Regions from separate parts of the Clostridium sp. DL1XJH146 genome, predicted to be linked through region 1. Evidence: riboswitches for the same ligand, from Rfam matches in the RefSeq annotation. Region 1 holds a riboswitch; each other region holds the start of a gene.
The links. Region 1 has a riboswitch for S-adenosylmethionine ahead of ACVHXK_RS12540 (O-acetylhomoserine aminocarboxypropyltransferase/cysteine synthase family protein). Riboswitches for the same ligand answer to the same signal wherever they lie in the genome.

Region 1 (6,578 bases):
ACGACAGAAGAATATTCAGAAGACTCAACATTTGCTTCAACTATTCTATATTTTTGATTAAAGCCTTTTAGAAACTTAGCAATTCCATTTATATTTCCATAGGTTTGATCCTTAAATGATACCAAAAGTACACCATCGACTTCTTTAGTCTCCAAGGCGTATGCATCTATGTCATTATCATCAAAAGCCATAAATTCTGTGATAGCACTGGACAAGTCAGCTTTATCTGAAGAATATTTATATTCCATATCATATATAATATAAGATAAAAGCAATGATAAAATCACACATAATGCCGCTGCTAGTAACCTAGTTCTTTTTACTTTTTTCAAAAACTTAAGCTCTATTACTGGCGCCTTCACAGTTTCTATAATTTCTGTATTCATATTGTTATATATGTTTTGACAATCCACACAATTATTTAAATGATTTTCAATAGCTTGATTTGTATCATTACTAGTGAGCTTTTCGATATAACTAGGAAGTAAATCCTGAACAATACTACATTCTAATTCTTTTTTCATCTCTATTCCTCCTCCACTAATTTTTGTTTAGCACGGTAAAAAGTAACACGCGCCCAAGTCTCATTTCTTTTTAATATTTCACCGATTTCTCTAAAACTTAACTCTCCCGTGAGTCTTAAATACATAACTTCTCGCGACTTTTCATCTAGTTTTTGAATTTTTTGATACAATGCAATTTTAGAGTCACTTTCCAAAATCGTCTGTTCAACATTTTCTCTTGCTGGTAGATTATCTGAAATCTCATTCATTGAATCCGATGCATGTCTATTTCTTTTCTTAAATTCTTTATACCATAGGTGCTTTGCAATCTGACAAAGCCAAACGGATACTTTACAATCCCCTCGGAAGTTCTTATATGTTTTCAAAGCTTGATAAAAAGTCTCCTGAGTCAACTCTTCCGATAAATCTGCATCATGAGTCATGCAGAACAAATACTTGAATACTGTTTGAAAATGGTCATTATAAAGCTTTTCTATATCCCGCACTCACTCTCTCACCTCCTACTAATAAGTACTGAAAAAATACTATTCGTTACAAAAAACGAGAAGTTTTTTTAATTTCCTCAAAAGTACAATTTATTCTTATATATCCCTAATCAAATATAAACAAATTATCAATGCTTAATATTTAAAATTAAAATATTATACCCTATGCAAAATTTCCTTCAAAACATTTGGTATATTAGCCTTACTCTTAGTGATAAAATCCACTCTTAAAACACATTTCTAGTGTAATATTAAAAATATTTAAAGTCAAAAAGGCACTAACTAAATTTATATTAGTTATGTGCCTTTTTATTATAAATAGTATTTTCACAACGTATTCTTACCACTAACTCTACATGTGTTGTATAAACAACCATAACCTACTGCATCTCACCGACTTCGTTAAGATTGTACGGAGTAGCCTGATAAACATAATAATTCAACCAATTAGCAAAAATAAGGTTTGCCCCACTCTTCCATCTAACTATTGGTTTTTGCTCTGGATCATTATTCTTAAAATAATTTTTCGGTATTTCTATATCAAGTCCCCTATTATAATCTCTAAGATATTCATACTTCAAAGTGTCCTCATCATACTCTGAATGCCCCGTAACGAATATTTGCTTTCCATCTTGTGCTATAACAATATAAGGTCCTGCTTCATCCGATACTGCTAACAATTCTAAATCAGGATGACTAAGAATATCTTTAGAATCTATTCCTGTATGCCTTGAATGTGGTGCATAGAACTCATCATCAAAACCTCTCATCAATTCACATTTTCCATTCTTCACTTCATGTTTAAATACACCAAACATTTTTTTAGGAAGAAGATGCTTATCAACACCATAATGATAGTATAATCCTGCTTGAGCTCCCCAACAAATATGAAGTGTTGATGTTACATTTTTCTTTGAATAATCCATTATTTCTTTTAATTCTTCCCAGTAATCCACATCTTCAAAATCCATTTTTTCAACAGGAGCTCCAGTAATAATCATACCATCAAATTTTTCATTTTTAATTTCATCAAAAGTACTATAAAACATCTTTAAATGTTCATAGGATGTATTCATTGATTTATGTGTCTTGGTATTTATAAGTACCATTTCAATTTGTAATGGAGTGTTACCTATCAATCTAACTAATTGTGTTTCAGTATCAATTTTTGTAGGCATTAAGTTTAATATTAATATTCTTAAAGGTCTTATATCTTGATGAATAGCCCTTTCATAATCCATTACAAATATATTTTCTTTTCTTAAGGTATCTATAGCCGGTAATTTTTTAGGTACTACAATTGACATATATCCAATCCTTTCTAAATATTATTTAACGCTTGATCAAGGTCAAGAATTATATCATCTATATCTTCTATACCAACAGATACCCTAATCATATCAGGTAAAACTCCCGCTGCTATTTGTTGTTCTTCACTTAATTGTCTATGTGTTGTACTTGCTGGATGAAGCACTGAAGTTCTAGCATCTCCAAGATGTACAACCAATGCTGCTATTTTAAGATTTTTTGTGAATGTCTTTGCAGCTTCAACTCCACCTTTAATACCGAAAGACAAAATTCCACTACCACCAAGTGGCAAGTATTTTTTAGCAAGATCATAACTATTATGACCTTCTAACAATGGATAGCTAACCCAATTTACATTAGGGTGCTTTTCTAAAAATTCAGCAACCTTAAGAGCATTAGAGCTATGTCTTTCCATTCTTAAATGAAGTGTTTCTGTTCCTAAATGCATTAAAAATGCATTAAATGGACTTAAACAACATCCTAAATCTCTTAATAATTGAACTCTTGCCTTAGTTATATAAGCGGCTTCTTTAAAAGTCTCCACATATTTAACTCCATGATAGCTCTCATCTGGTTCTGTTAATTCTGGATACTTACCATTATCCCAATTAAAGTTTCCCCCATCTACTATTATTCCACCTAAAGATGTAGCATGACCGTCAATATATTTAGTAGCAGAGTGAATAACTATATTTGCGCCATATTTAAATGGATTGCATAGAATTGGTGTTGCAAGTGTGTTATCTACAACGAATGGTACATCCATTTCTTTTGCTAGTTTGCTAAACTTATCAAAATCTAATATATTCAGACCAGGATTACCTATAGTTTCACCAAATAGAAGTCTAGTATTATCTTTAAAGGCTTTTTTAAGTTCCTCGTAATCTGTATCTGGGTTAACAAATGTTACATCTATACCTAATTTTTTAAGTGTAAACCCTAATAAATTTAATGTTCCACCATATATTGTAGAAGCTGCAACAATATGCTGCCCTGCACTACAAATATTAAGAACAGCAAGTAAACTAGCTGATTGACCTGCTGATACTGCAAGTGCACCAACTCCACCTTCAAGCATATTTATCTTATCTTCAAGAGCTCCTACAGTAGGATTACTAATTCTTGAATACATATGTCCCTCTGCCTTTAAGTCAAATAAATCTGCAACTTCATCAGGATCATTATATTTGTAAGTAGTACTCTGATATAATGGCAGTACTCTTGGTTCACCTGATTTAGGTCTGTAATTTCCTTGTATACATATAGTCCCTTTTTTAAAATCCTTTTGCATTATAAATGCCCCCTTTTTTTGTTGTTTCTTATTTGTGATTATTGTTTGTGTATAAAGTTTGCTTGTATTAATAGTTTTGTTTCATATTAATGTGAAGTTTGCAGAGTGCAGAGTGCAGTTAAAACCTTTAAAGATAATGTTCAATTTGAAGTATCCCATTATTTATAATTATATCCATATATCTAAGATTTCTTTAATTAATTTAAGATTTTCAGAAGAATGAAGAAAATCATCCATCACCGAACTCTGCACATTGCACTCTGCACACTTTACTTAGAACAAAAATTAAAAACATAATTAAAACTTTAATATTAAAATATTTTAAAACAAATAAAATTAAAGCTGCTTCTTAGATAAGAAGCAGCTTAGTAATCATGGATATTTTTTGATAAAAAATATATTCCACGTTTCTATTTCTGTTCTTATCTATCAGAAAATTAATTCTGCAGGATTTGACACCGTGCATCGAATGAGATGCTGGTTGTCGGGTTTCATTGGGCCAGTCCCTCCACCACTCTTGATAAGTTAGGATATTATTTGCTTTTTTGATTAGTTTATATTCTACAACTATAATTAAATTTTTGCAAGCACTTTTTTATATAGTTTTAAATTTAACTATTCTTTTTCGTAAGGCCAATTCTCTATTCCACCTAAATTGTAAATATTTTTATATCCAAGTTTATATAGCATTTTTGTAGCTTTCTTGCTCCTCTTACCTTTTTGACAATACACAATAATTTTAGTTCCTTTATCTTGAATAACTTCATTTGCTTTTTGATTAATTGAATCTATAGGCAAATTCACCGCATTAGTTATATGTTCTTTTTCGTACTCTTCTTCAGATCTAACATCTAACAATATAACGGTTGAATCTTCTTCCATCGCCTTTTTTGCCTCTTCTGCACTAATTTCAAAGCAACCATTACTTTGAAATATTTCCGTAACATCACCACTAGTATCACTATGTTTATTTTTATCTGGTTGATTCGTTTGTGCAAATACTGTACTTACATTTAACAATAATGCCATAGCTAATAAACATAAAACATTCTTAAATCTTTTATTCATAAATATTCCTCCTCATAAGTATAAAGTTTTCAAAAACTTATTTTATTTTATTCAAGCAATATTTATTCTACGCAAAAGTATTGTAATTATTCTTATTAATGATTATTTACTCTGAAATTACAATTTTAAAAATAGGCTATGTTTTAGAATATTGTTGATATTCATATTATTGTTTTTGAGATAAAGTTATTTACTTTACTAATAATGTGAAGAGTGAAATGTGAATTGTGAAGTTTTTGAAACATAGTTACAAAAAAGATAAAAGCGACAGATAGCCTCTGCCGCTTTTATAAATTAATCATTTTTAATTAATTTTGAATTCTCTAAAACTTTTAACAAAGGATATCCTAACACATAGCATGCAATTAGCTCCCCAAAAGCAACCCATAAAATTGTTGGAATTAATGGAAAATTAGCAACATAATGTAGCATAGTTCCAACTATTAATCCATTAACAATAATTGGTGGTATCGGAGCTAAAGCTTTACTCTTCATTTTTGATGTAATTACCGCTGCAATAAGTGTAGCAAGTGTACCAAAAATAATATCTGCAAGTCCATATCCTCCTACAATATTTGCTAGTAAACATCCTACAGCTAGTCCAGGAATAGCTGCCGGCATAAAGAACGGTAATACCGTCAATGCCTCTGAAACTCTAACTTGAAGTGGCCCATAACTAATGGGTGCTAGTACAATTGTTAACACCGCATAGATTGCGGCTATTAGCGACGCTTGCACCAAAAATCTAACACTTTTATTCATTTTTTTCTACCTCCGTAGTTTTATTTATAGTCAGGATATTGCGAACTGACTCCAATGATTTTAGCATATTTATTGCTATAAATCAAATAATATTCATTATTTTGATTTTGGTAATTTTTTAAATAACCACTTCACTACATTAAGCGTTTTCTTTATTCCATACCCATTGCATTTAATTTAACTCATTTATTAATAAATAGTTATTTTTTATTGTAAAACAATAATTTTGTATTGATTTTCATCTATTGGAATGTTAATATTTAATTAATCAATTTTATTCTAAATTACATTATTTAAAAGGAGATTAATTATGGATAATGCAAAAGGTAATGCAAAAATTATTGAATCAGAAACCAATCAAAAGAAGAAAAAACTAACTTACTGGCAATCGCGTGAAAGGTTTTTATATGAATCTAATAGAGAGAAAGATTTCATCAATGAAAATATTCCTACATATAAAAAAATGATTTCTCTATTACTAATACTTATACTATCAACAATCTTTGATATTTTCTTCATTGGTAACTCAATGGGAATTTCAGTTTTTATTTATGAATTACTAATTATTTCTGTATTTTTTTATATCCCTAAAAAAAAGTTGAAATTTAATTTCAATCTAGGCTGGTATCTTATGCTAGTAAGTTTGTTGTTATCTTTAAGGTATTCAATATTTTCAAACCCTATTTTTCATGCTATCAATGTAATAATCATTCCTATACTATTAATACTTTCTTTGTTATTAATTTTTTACGATGAAAACAAAGAAAACATTACCAATTATTTTGATGCTTTTTTTCAGCAAATACTTCCGAGATCTTTCGATGGATTTAATAAACCATTTCAATTTCTTCATGAATTTATAAAAGTTTCTGAAAAAAAAGAATCTAAAAATGAAATAAATAAAAATATATTAAAGGGAATTATAATTTCTATACCTATAGTTTTTGTACTAGTTCTATTGCTATCAAGTGCCGATAAAATGTTCCAATATTATCTTTTAAATGCTTTTAGTTTTGGCAATTGGGATCCATCAACTGCTATTGGTCATTTTATTTTTATATTAATATTTTTCTTTTATCTTTTCGGCTTTATATGGAGTTTTAATTATCCTTTTAAGAATTTTTCATATAAGCAAAAGGA
Region 2 (6,578 bases), on a different contig from region 1:
AAAAAGGGTTAAAAAATTTACATATGTTTGTCAATAAAATAACAAATTCATTCATTAAAGGGGTGTCAGTAATGAAAGTAAATAGATCAATTAATGTAATTGATTCACATACAATGGGAGAACCTACACGAATAGTAGTAGGTGGTGTACCTGTAATACCTGGAAAGACAATGTCAGAGAAAAAAGAATACCTAGAAAATAATTTAGATGATTTAAGAACAGCTATAATGCATGAGCCAAGAGGACATAAAGATATGTTTGGTTCAATTATTACACAACCAACTAATGAAGAAGCCAACATTGGAATTATATTCATGGATGGTGGAGGATACCTTAATATGTGCGGACATGGAACTATAGGCGCTGCTACTGCTGCTGTTGAAACAGGAATGGTAAAAGTAACTGAGCCTATTACAGAAGTTGTTTTAGAAGCACCAGCAGGACTGGTAAGAGCGAGTGTTAAAGTTGAAAATGGAAAAGCAAAAGAAGTATCATTCAAAAATGTACCTTCTTTCTTATATAAAAGAGATGTAGAAATCGATCTTCCTACTGTAGGAAAAGTTACACTAGATATTTCATTTGGTGGAAGTTTCTTTGCTATAGTAAATGCAAAACAATTAGGTGTTGAAGTGGAAGTAAAAAATGTTAACAGACTTACAGAACTAGGTTTAATGATTAGAGATATAGTAAATAAAGAATTTGAAATTCAACATCCAGAGAAAGCACATATAAAAACTGTTGACTTAGTTGAAATATATGACTTACCTTCAAACCCAGAAGCAACATTTAAGAACGTTGTAATCTTTGGAGAGGGACAAGTTGACCGTTCACCATGTGGAACAGGTACAAGTGCAAAATTAGCAACATTATATGCTAAAGGTATGATTAAAGAAAATGAGCCTTTTGTCTATGAAAGTATTATTGGAACAATGTTTAAAGGAAGAGTAGTTAGTACTACAAAAGCTGGAGAATTTGATGCTATTATTCCAGAAATCACTGGTAGTGCATATATAACAGGATTTAACCAAATGGTAATAGATCCAGAAGATCCAGTTGGAAATGGTTTCACATTTCAATAATTAGTATTAAAAACTTAATTATTGAAAATTATTATAAAGTTATTATAAAATATTATTTAAGGGAGATGTAAATATGGTAACAGCAATTTTAGGTGCATTAGGGGCTTTCGGAGCTTGGTTTTCAGTAGTATTTGTAAAGGATTTTATGAAGTACAAAGACAATTTAGAGGACAATTCATGGGTAAAAGTATCAGGTATAGGTTTTGTAACAAACTTTTTTGATACTCTAGGTATAGGTTCATTTGCTCCAACAACAGCGTTGTTAAGAGCATTCAAACAGGTACCAGATAGATTATTACCAGGTACGTTAAATGTTTCTTGTACAATTCCAGTTATTATGGAAGCATTCATATTTATAAAAGTTATTGAAGTAGATACATTAACATTAGTTGCAATGCTTGCAGCTGCAACTATAGGTGCATATGTAGGAGCTGGAATAGTTTCTAAATTTAATGAGAGAGCTGTTCAAATATTGATGGGTGTAGCTTTAATAGCAACAGCATTCTTGATGCTAGCAGGAAAAATGTCATGGATGCCAGGTGGCGGAGAAGCTATCGCTTTGACAGGTGGAAAACTAGTAATCGGTGTTGTTGGTAACTTTATTTTAGGTGCATTAATGACAGCTGGTATAGGTTTATATGCTCCATGTATGGCATTAATATATTTCTTAGGAATGTCTCCAGCAGTTGCATTCCCTATCATGATGGGTTCTTGTGCTTTCTTGATGCCAGTAGCATCAGTTAAGTTTGTTAAAGAAGGAGCTTATAATAGAAGAGCATCTATGGGTATTGCAGTTGCAGGTGCTGTAGGTGTTATAATTGCAGCATACTTAGTAAAATCATTACCACTAGAAGTATTAGGATGGTTAGTAATAGTTGTTGTTACTTATACAGGTATAACATTATTAATGAAAGCTGCTAAAAATGCAGGTAGTACAGAAGCAGTTACAGAATAGTATTCATAAAAATAAATAATTAATAGAGCTTTCTCATCTTAATCTTCATAGATGGGGAAGCTTTATTTCAATAAAGGACACTTTATAAGTAGTAATGTGTAGTGTATAATTACTGTGAACTGTGAACTGTGAACTGTGAACTGTGAACTGTGAACTGTGAACTGTGAACTGTGAACTGTGAGCTATAAATAGCGTAAGGAGATGACAATATGGAAGAAACAATTTTAAGAAGGCTTGTTATAAAAGCTTTTCATATGAATGAAGTTATTTTTGGTGAAAAAACTAATATACGAGATAATACTTTAGTTGTTGATAAGAATATAATTCAATTTCTAGAAGAGTCGGAAGAATTGATAGAAAAGATTAATATAGATATAATTAAACCTGGAGATTATGATAGATATGTAAATACTATAATGGATGTGATACCTATTTCAACAAAGGTTCTTGGAAAGATAGGGGAGGGAATTACGCATACTATTACTGGGGTTTATATAATGCTTACGGGGATTGATGCTGATGGAAGACAAATGGGTGAATTTGGTTCATCAGAAGGTATCCTTAAAGAACAAATGGTATTTGATAGAGCAGGAACGCCATCTAAAAAAGATTATATTATTCATATTGATGTAGTTTTAAAAGGTGGATTACCTTATAGCCGTGATCTAGTTATGGCAGCTCATAGAGCTTGTGATAATTTTATTCAGAAGTATAGAGAGATATTAAAGAAGTTTGATGGAAGAGGTTGCACGGAATCCCATGAGTATTTTGATAGAGTAAGACATGGTAAAAAGAAAGTAGTTATTATTAAGCAAATAGCAGGTCAAGGAGCAAATTATGATAATATAATTCTTCCTCATGAGCCAAGTGGATTTGATGGTGGAAGATCAATAATAGATATGGGTAATGTACCCGTTATTTTATCTCCTAATGAATATAGGGATGGAGCAATTAGAGCAAATACTTGATGAGAGGTGAATTAAAATGGGAATAGGACCTTCAACTAAGGAAACAACTTTGCATCATTTCAGAGACCCTCTTTTAGATGTGGTTTCAAATGATACTGATGTTGATTTACTAGGTGTTGTAGTGGTTGGAACACCACAAGGGAATAGAGAAAAATATTATGTAGGAAAAAGGGCGGCGGTACTTGCTGAATCTATGAGAGCAGATGGTGTGATTTTATCAGCAGACGGCTGGGGTAACTCACATGTTGATTTTGCTAATACTATAGAAGAAGTTGGTAAGAGAGAGATTCCATTAGTGGGAGTAACTTTCGTTGGAACTCAAGCTAAGTTTGTAGTTACTAATAAATATATGGATACTATAGTAGATATTAATAAATCAGAAAAAGGCATTGAGACAGAAGTTGTTGGCGAAAATAATATGAATGAGCTAGATGCTAAAAAGGCTTTGGCTTTCTTAAAGCTAAAAATGAGAAAGAAAAAATAGTTTTTATTTTACATAAAACAACATTGACAAGGCTGAAAATTTAATATATACTCATAAACATCATCAAAAAACTTAATACTAAATTATCAAGAGTGGTGGAGGGAATAGGCCCTTTGAAACCCAGCAACCAGCTGAAAAGCCCGGTGCTAAATCCTACAGCGTAAGCTGAGAGATAATATTAAAATGCCTTTAACTTCTTTCAGTGATTCTGAGAGAAGTTTTTTTAGTTTTAATGAAAATAGGACAAGATGGCGCCTCTTGTTTTAGAAGTAAGTAAGGAGTGAAATACTTGATAGAAATAAAGAATTTGAATAAAAAATATATTTCCAAGGAAAAGTCTTTTGAGGCTCTTAAAAATATAAATTTATCTATTGAACACGGAGATATATTTGGAATTATAGGGCTCAGTGGTGCAGGTAAATCTACTTTGATTAGATGCATCAACATGCTAGAGAGACCTACTAGTGGAGAAATAATTATCGATGGCAAAGATATTGTAAAAGTTGGAACTAAAGAACTTAGAGAAATGAGAAAAAAAATAGGTATGATTTTTCAGCACTTTAACTTACTTATGAATTCAACAGTTTATGAGAATATAGCTTTTCCTTTAAAAATCTCTGGAATTAGTAAAAAAGAAATTGATATTAAAGTAAAGAAATTATTAGAAGTTGTAGACTTAGAGGATAAAAAGGATAGTTACCCAGCGCAGTTATCTGGAGGACAAAAGCAAAGAGTTGGTATTGCAAGAGCACTTGCTAATGATCCCGAAATAATATTATGTGATGAAGCAACTTCAGCCTTAGATCCAAATACTACACAATCTATTTTAGAATTACTGGAGGAAATAAATAAAAAATTTAATATTACAATCATTGTAATAACCCATGAGATGGATGTTATAAAAAATTTGTGTAACAAGGTTGCTGTATTAGAACAAGGTTCTGTAGTTGAAGAGGGGGATGTAGTTTCTGTTTTCTCCAATCCAAAGACTGATATTTTAAGAAGCTTCCTGCAAGAAAATAAATATTTCTTACCAGAGGATGTTTTGTCTATTGAAAAAAATGAAGGAATTGAACAAAAAGTCTTAAAGATACATTTTGTTGGTGAAAGGTCAAAAGAACCAATAATTTCAGATATGGTTAAAAAGTTTGATGTAGATGTAAGTATACTTGCAGGAAACATTGAAAATATTAAGGACACTAATTTGGGCCATCTTATTATTAAGATTTCTGGTAAGGAAGAATCAATAACTTCATCTGTAAATTACTTGAAAGATATAAAATTGACAGTAGAGGTGATTTAATTGATAGAAACTATTAGTAATTTATATATTCTTATCGTTCCATCATTGTTTGAAACTTTGTATATGGTGTTTTTCTCCACACTATTTTCAGTTATATTAGGTTTACCATTGGGGGTAATACTTGTAATAAGTGAAAAGGGGCATATTTGGGAACATAAAAAAATTAATGGGGTACTAGGATATATTGTAAATATTATGAGGTCTATTCCTTTTATAATTTTAATAATAGCAATATTCCCTTTATCTAGATTAATTGTAGGGACATCAATAGGATCAACTGCAGCAATAGTTCCTTTATCACTAGCAGCAACGCCTTTTGTAGCTAGGGTTGTGGAATCATCTTTAAAAGAAATTCCTTGGGGGATAATAGAAGCATCTTTAGCAATGGGGGCAACAACGAAAGATATAATTTTTAATGTGCTAATTCCAGAGGCTATACCGTCCTTAGTTTTGGGACTTACATTAACTCTTATTAATGTGATTGGATACTCTGCAATGGCAGGAGCCATTGGTGGTGGAGGTTTAGGAGATTTAGCAATTAGATATGGTTATCAAAGATTTAGGACAGATGTTTTGATAGGAACAATAGTTATATTGATAATACTTGTACAGATTATTCAGTCTGCAGGGAATAAAATTGCAGCGAAATTAGACAAGAGATAACACTTTATAGATAAATGTGCAATTAGCAATTAGCAATTTGCAATTGAGGATGATTTTGCTACGCAAAATCTTTGAACTTATGTAATAATTAAAGATTCTCGACAATAGGAGAGAATCATCATTAATTGCACATTGCACATTGCAAATTGAAAATTATCTTTTAAAAAGCATTGCAAATTGAAAATTATAAATAAACAATAACTATTAAAAATAACAACACTTATTGATACAAAGAAATATACAAACATAGCAAACAAAAAAATGGAGGGTTTAAAATGAAAAAAATAACTTTATTAGGGATAACAATTTTAACAATAGGAGCTGTGTTGGTGGGGTGTTCATCACAAAATAATACGGCAAATTCAGGAACAGATAGTCAATTAAAGAAAATAGTAGTAGGGGCTACACCGGCACCACATTCTGAAATATTAGAAGAAGTTAAACCAATTTTGGAAGAGCAGGGCATTGAACTTGAAATTAAAGAATTTACTGATTATGTAACACCAAATATTGCGTTGAATGATAAGGATATAGATGCAAACTTTTTCCAACATAAGCCATACTTGGATGAATTTAATGCTAGCAATAATATGGAGCTAGTTTCAGTAGGTAAAGTACATGTTGAGCCATTAGGAGCTTATTCAGAAAAAATAGAATCAATAGAAGATATTGAAGATGGTGCAATTGTAGCAATTCCAAATGATGCAACAAACGAAGGAAGAGCACTTTTACTACTTCAAAAACAAGGGCTTATAAAGCTTAAGGATGAAGAGGGTCTAACTCAGACACCTTTAGATATTGTAGAAAATGAAAAGAATCTTCAATTTAAAGAATTAGAAGCAGCACAATTACCAAGAGTTCTTCAAGATGTTGATTTTGCTATTATCAATACAAATTTTGCTCTTGAAGGTGGATTAAACCCAACTACAGATGCAATATTTATTGAAGATGCTGATTCTCCATACGCAAACATAATAACAGCAAGAGAAGATAATATGGATAGTGAAGAAATTAAAGCACTAGTAGAAGCTTTAAACTCTGAAGAAATCAAGAAATTTATTGAAGAAAAATATGAAGGTGCTATAGTACCGGCTTTTTAAAACATAGTGTGAAGTGCTGAATTTCA
Region 3 (6,578 bases), on a different contig from region 1:
ACTCAAACTCTTTTCCTACCTTCTCCATTATATCTCTAGAAGGGCAAGAATCCGCATCCACTATTATTCTCAAAATAAAACCCCCAATTTTAAAATAACAAACTCTATTACAAAGAATTGTATGTATTAAAATTATCTCTTATATTATTAGTTTTACTTATAATAATAATGTGCAATGTTCAATTAGCAATTTACAATTAAAGATTTTCAGACCAAAGGGAAGAAAATTATCATTAATTGCACCCTGCACATTTCACATTGCACATTAATCAATATTAATAACTTTTTATAAAAACAATACTATTTCATATCGCAGATTGTTTAATTAATATCCTTAAATTAAAGTCTTTCTAATAATTCTTTTCTTAAATCTTCATACCCAGGTTTTCCAAGTAAAGCAAACATATTTTTTTTGTAAGCTTCAACACCTGGTTGATTGAATGGGTTAACTCCTAATAAATATCCACTTAATCCACAAGCTTTTTCAAAGAAGTAAACCATATATCCAAAATAGTAAGCTGTAAGTTCAGGAATATTTATTACTATATTAGGAACTGAGCCATCTACGTGAGCTAAAACTGTTCCGCTGAAAGCTTGATTATTTACAAAGTCCATATCTTTTCCTTCAAGATAATTAAGTCCATCTAAATCATCTTCATTAGCTTCTAATATAACTGATTTTCTAGGCTTTTCTACATTAAGTTGAGTTTCAAACATCATTCTTAATCCATCTTGCATGTATTGTCCCATTGAATGAAGATCAGTTGAAAAATCACAAGAAGCTGGGAATATTCCCTTTTGGTCTTTTCCTTCACTTTCTCCATATAATTGTTTCCACCATTCACCAACATAATGTAATGAAGGCTCAAAATTAGCCATAACTTCTATTTTCTTTCCTTTATTATATAAAGCATTTCTTGCTGCAGCATATTTGTAAGCTATATTTTTATCTAAATCAGGAACACTATATTCTTCTCTTGCGTCTTTTGCTCCTTGCATCATATCATCAATATTTATTCCTGAAGCTGCAATTGGTAATAATCCAACAGCTGTTAAAACGGAAAATCTTCCACCAACATCATCAGGGATAACAAAGGTTTCGTATCCTTCTGCATTTGCCAAAGTTCTAAGTGCTCCTCTTGCTTTATCAGTTGTAGCAAAAATTCTTTCTTTAGCTCCATCTTTTCCGTATTTCTTTTCTAAAAGGTCTTTGAATATTCTAAAAGCAATAGCTGGTTCAGTAGTAGTACCTGACTTTGAAATTATGTTAACAGAAAAGTCCTTATCTTTAACTAATTCTACTAAATCAGCCATATATGTAGAACTTATATTATTTCCAGCGTATAATATTTTAACACTATCTTTATTTTCTGGCATTAAATTATGAAAAGTACTAGCATTCATTTCTATAGCAGCTCTAGCTCCTAAGTATGAACCACCTATACCAATTACTATAAGGTATTCAGAATTTGTTTTTATCTTTTCTGCAGAAGCTTTAATTCTGTCAAATTCATCTTTATCAAAATCAACCGGCAAATCTACCCATCCTAAAAAATCATTTCCTGGGCCTGTTTTATCATGTATCATTTTATGAGCTACATCAACCATTGGCTGCATTTGAGCCACTTCGTAATCTTGTAAAAAAGGTTTAGCTTTTGATAAATCTAATGTTAATCCCATGTTTATAATACCTCCTAAATTTTTGCTTAAATAATCTTATTTTTAATATTTAATTATGATATTTCCCTCTAATAATGTTACCATAAAATGCTATATGCAACAACACAAGTAACCCTTTTCAGAATTATATTATTTTTATTTTTTTATCCTATTCAATAATTTTTACAATAATTTTTACAATAGTTTCTACAATAGTTTCTACAATAGTTTACACTACTATACTATATTATTAGCTTTAACTACTGAAGAAATATTACTAACTATTTTTTCAGCTACAAATGGGTTATTCATGGTATATATATGAATACCATCAACTCCATTAGAAATAAGATCTACTATTTGCTCTGTAGCATATGCAATTCCAGCATCTCTTAGAGCTTCCTTATTATTTTCATATTTATCCATTATAGTTACAAATTTTCTTGGCAAAGTTGCTCCACACAAATCAACAATTCTTTTTATTTGCTTCTTATTGATTACAGGCATAATCCCCACTTCTATAGGAATCTTTATATTATTTTCTTCCATTTTTAATTTGTAGTCATAGAAAAATTTATTATCAAAAAACAATTGAGTAATTAGAAAATCAACACCTGTATTTATTTTTAGTTTCAAATTATCAATATCTTCATCTAAATTACTTGATTCTATATGTCCTTCTGGATAACATGCCCCTGCTATAGAAAAATCACCTTTCTTTTTAATATAAGAAGATAAATCACTAGCATAATAAAAATCTCTTTTTAAATTCAAATTGAATTTATCAGGTACATCCCCTCTTAAGGCCAAAATATTAGCGATATTATTATCTTTTAGGTCTCTAAGAACCATATCAATTTCAGCTTCAGTTGAATTTATGCAAGTTAAATGAGCGAGAGCCTCTATTTTATGCTGATTTTTAATATATGAAGCTATCTTAACCGTATCATTATTCAATGTACCTCCTGCACCATAGGTAACACTTATATAATCTGGGTTAAGATACGCTAATGCATCAATTGTTTCATAAATAGTACTTATGGAAGCTTCCTTTTTAGGTGGAAAAATCTCAAAGGAAACCACTGATTTTTTCTCTTTAAAAATATCTTTTATAAACAAACGAATAACCCCCTTTTATCTTTATACTAAATAAATTTTATTATTATTTAAAGTTTTATTTAGCTAATTGTTCTTATTTTATAATAATGTGAAGTGTGGAATGTGAAGTGTGAAATTACTGATGATTTTGCTACGCAAAATCTTTTAATTAATTAAAGAATTTTAAGATCAAAACTTTTCTCCGTAAGGAGAAAAGAAACATTCACTTCACACTTCACACTTCACACTATAAAAGAGCTGTTTTCCCTAAGAAAAACAGCTCTTTTATATAGTAAGCGCTATTAATCTTATCTTTCAGAAAAATACTTTCTGCTGGAATTGACACCGGGCATAAATGCTGGTTGTCGGGTTTCAATGGGCCAGTCCCTCCACCACTCTAGATAAGGAATTTATTGAATTTTTATTCATTGATATAAATTTTAATAATAAATAGCCATTATGTCAACTAAAAATTATAATCGAATTGTATAAAAATATTGCTCCTTTATATATACAAAGCACTACTTGAACTTACCGTTTACAAATCTATAATTCATTAAATACTAGTTTTTTTTGTAAAAATAAGTTGATTATTTATATTGTTTATCTTTATTACTTCCTATGATACAATAGATACAATAAATTTGTATATTTATTAATACTAGAAATACTTATATGTACTGTGATTTTTTTATACTTGTTCATGGAAATGTACATATGAATTAGTTTTGTATATTGATAAATAATTATTTTAAACACTAACCTATGAAGAGGTGAATTTTTTATGATTATAGATAGAAGCGAAGTATTGAGATATCTAGGATATAGAAATCAAGAAACAGATACAACAATAGAAAATTTAATAGACCTATGTATAGAAGAAGTAAAAGAATATTCTATCCCTAAGTCTACTTTTAAAACTTTTGATCTAATGAAAATTCAAGATACCCAAAACGTGAAAATTACTGATACAAATTTGACTTTTCATGGTAGAGACATATATAATCATCTAAAAAATTCAACAAAATGTACTATAATGGCTTCAACTTTAGGTGTCCAAATTGAAAAAAAAACTAGGTTATACGAAAAAAGTAATTTAACTAAAGCTCTAATTTTTGATGCTTGTGCTACTACCGCCATAGAGAGTTTTTGTGATGAAATCGAAGAAGAAGTAAAAAAAGAAGCAGAAAAATTAAATTTAGCCATTACCTATAGATATAGCCCTGGCTATGGTGATTTTGACTTAAATATTCAGCACAATATTCTAAATGTACTAGATGCACATAAAAAAATTGGCCTTACAGTTACAGATACAAATATATTACTTCCAAGAAAATCAGTTACTGCTGTTATAGGTTTTCAAGATAAAAATATAGGAAGGCAGCATCCCGGATGTAATACATGCAATAAAAAAAATGATTGTTTATTTAGAAAGGCAGGGGACTACTGTGGAAATTAGAAAAAAATTGGGGAAAGAATTTATATTTTTTGATGGGGCAATGGGAACAATGTTACAAAAAAGAGGCCTTAAAAGAGGTGAAATCCCAGAAACATATAATATTGAACATCCTGAAATAATAAAGGATATTCACCATCAGTATATACAAGCTGGTGCTAATATACTAACTATAAATACTTTTGGTGCTAATGAACTAAAACTTAAAGAAACAGGTTATTCAGTTGAAGAAATAATCTATTCTGCCACTTCTTTAGCAAAAGAAGCAAAAGGTGATGCAGATGCTTCTATAGCTCTTGATTTAGGACCAATAGGACAATTAATGGAGCCTATGGGTACTCTCCCTTTTGAAAGAGCTTACGATATATATAAAAGACAAGTACTAGCTGGTGTTAAAGCTGGATGTGACCTAATAATCATAGAAACGATTTCTGATCTATACGAAGCAAAAGCAGCCATTCTTGCAGCGAAAGAAAATAGCCATCTTCCAGTATTTTGTACTATGACTTTTGATGAAAGCCTTAGAACGCTAAGTGGTAGTAATCCTGTTACTATGGTTAATGTTTTAGAAAGCTTAGGTGTAGATGCTCTTGGAATAAACTGCTCTTTAGGGCCAAAAGAAATGATGCCTGTAGTTGATGAAATATTAAAGTATTCTTCTATTCCAGTGATGGTACAGCCTAACGCAGGTTTACCTAAAATTGTAGATAATGCTACTGTCTATGATGTTACCCCTACTGAATTTTCTTCTTTTATGAAAGAAATAGCAAAAAAAGGCGTGTCTATTCTAGGTGGATGTTGCGGAACTGATGAAACCTTTATAAAGGAATTAGTAAGTCAAATTAGTATTGTACCTTTCGTCAAAAATAGTGTGAAAAAGTACACTACTGTTTCTAGTTCAACAAAAACAGTTTTTATAGGTGATACTATTTGTGTTGTAGGAGAAAGAATAAATCCTACAGGTAAAAAGAAATTTAAAGAAGCACTTAAAAATAACGATATGGATTATATCCTTGGAGAAGCTATATCTCAGATGGAAGCAGGAGCAGATATATTAGATGTCAATGTAGGTCTTCCAGAAATAAATGAAGAAAAAGTTATGGTAAAAGCTATTAAAGAAATTCAATCTATAATAAATCTACCTTTGCAAATAGATAGTTCAAGTGTAAAAGTTATAGAATCTGCCGTAAGAGTATATAATGGTAAACCCCTTATAAATTCCGTAAATGGCAAAGAAAAAATCATGGAAGAAATTTTCCCTATAGTTAAAAAATATGGTGCTTGTGTTATAGGATTAACTTTAGATGAAAAAGGAATCCCTGGTTCTGCCCACGAAAGATTTGCGGTAGCTAAAAAAATAATTGATAAAGCTGCAGAATATGGCATACCAAAAGAAAATGTATTAATAGATTGTCTAGTTCTTACAGCTTCTGCTCAGCAAAAAGAAGTGCTTGAAACAGTTAAAGCTGTGGAAATGGTTAAAGAACAGCTAGGAGTAAAAACTCTTTTAGGTGTAAGTAATGTATCTTTCGGCCTTCCAAACAGAGATTTATTAAACACAACTTTCTTATCTATGGCCTTAGCAAATGGACTAGATGTACCGATATTAAACCCATTATCTAAAGGTATGATGGACACAATAATGGCCTACAAAGTCCTTGCCAATGAGGATAAAGACTCTAAAAATTTTATTAGTTTTTCATCTAACAAAGAATATAAAAGTGAAATAAAGGCACAATCTTCAGATATAGATTTGAAAGAAATTGTAATCAAAGGATTAAAAGAAAAGGCAATTCAGGCTACAAAAGAACTTTTAGAAAAAGCACCGCCACTGGAAATTGTAGATAAATACTTAATATCAGCCTTAGATATAGTAGGTGATAAATATGAAAAAGGGGAAATATTTTTACCACAGCTCATACAATCTGCTGAAACTGTTAAAAATTCCTTCTCAGTAATAAAAGATAAACTTATAGAAAATAATGAAACTAAAATATCCAAAGGTAAAATCATTCTAGCTACAGTTCAAGGAGACATTCATGATATTGGTAAAAATATAGTTAAAATCCTATTAGAAAACTATGGCTATGATGTAATAGATTTAGGTAAAGATGTTCCTATAGACAATGTAGTTAATTACGCAAAAACTCATGATATAAAATTCGTTGGCTTAAGTGCCCTTATGACTACAACTGTAGTTAGTATGCAACAAACTATCAAAGCTTTAAGAGACAATGGTTTAGAATGCAAAGTAGTGGTAGGTGGTGCCGTTTTAAACGAAGAATACGCTGATATGATTGGTGCTGATTACTATGCCAAAGATGCTAGAGAAGCTGTTACTATTGCTAAAGAAATTTTTAAAGAA

Region 2: linked by a shared signal. The riboswitch ahead of ACVHXK_RS05800 (methionine ABC transporter ATP-binding protein) and the one ahead of ACVHXK_RS12540 (O-acetylhomoserine aminocarboxypropyltransferase/cysteine synthase family protein) in region 1 are both predicted to bind S-adenosylmethionine.
Region 3: linked by a shared signal. The riboswitch ahead of metF (methylenetetrahydrofolate reductase [NAD(P)H]) and the one ahead of ACVHXK_RS12540 (O-acetylhomoserine aminocarboxypropyltransferase/cysteine synthase family protein) in region 1 are both predicted to bind S-adenosylmethionine.

What each region holds. Positions count from the first base shown of each region.
Region 1 is NZ_JBTVVN010000025.1:45,976-52,553, reverse strand. It holds gene ACVHXK_RS12555 (zf-HC2 domain-containing protein) at 1-524, opposite strand, end outside; gene ACVHXK_RS12550 (RNA polymerase sigma factor) at 527-1,009, opposite strand; gene metA (homoserine O-acetyltransferase MetA) at 1,390-2,316, opposite strand; gene ACVHXK_RS12540 (O-acetylhomoserine aminocarboxypropyltransferase/cysteine synthase family protein) at 2,331-3,611, opposite strand; SAM riboswitch class I at 4,028-4,135, opposite strand; gene ACVHXK_RS12535 (rhodanese-like domain-containing protein) at 4,224-4,676, opposite strand; gene ACVHXK_RS12530 (QueT transporter family protein) at 4,971-5,438, opposite strand; gene ACVHXK_RS12525 (DUF4153 domain-containing protein) at 5,749-6,578, shown strand, end outside.
Region 2 is NZ_JBTVVN010000008.1:48,216-54,793, reverse strand. It holds gene ACVHXK_RS05820 (proline racemase) at 72-1,079, shown strand; gene ACVHXK_RS05815 (TSUP family transporter) at 1,153-2,034, shown strand; gene prdD (proline reductase cluster protein PrdD) at 2,244-3,002, shown strand; gene ACVHXK_RS05805 (glycine/sarcosine/betaine reductase component B subunit) at 3,019-3,486, shown strand; SAM riboswitch class I at 3,567-3,665, shown strand; gene ACVHXK_RS05800 (methionine ABC transporter ATP-binding protein) at 3,776-4,789, shown strand; gene ACVHXK_RS05795 (methionine ABC transporter permease) at 4,790-5,452, shown strand; gene ACVHXK_RS05790 (MetQ/NlpA family ABC transporter substrate-binding protein) at 5,728-6,552, shown strand.
Region 3 is NZ_JBTVVN010000023.1:15,727-22,304, forward strand. It holds gene ACVHXK_RS11820 (YaiI/YqxD family protein) at 1-73, opposite strand, end outside; gene ACVHXK_RS11825 (glucose-6-phosphate isomerase) at 340-1,686, opposite strand; gene metF (methylenetetrahydrofolate reductase [NAD(P)H]) at 1,897-2,778, opposite strand; SAM riboswitch class I at 3,063-3,165, opposite strand; gene ACVHXK_RS11835 (vitamin B12 dependent-methionine synthase activation domain-containing protein) at 3,542-4,216, shown strand; gene ACVHXK_RS11840 (homocysteine S-methyltransferase family protein) at 4,206-6,578, shown strand, end outside.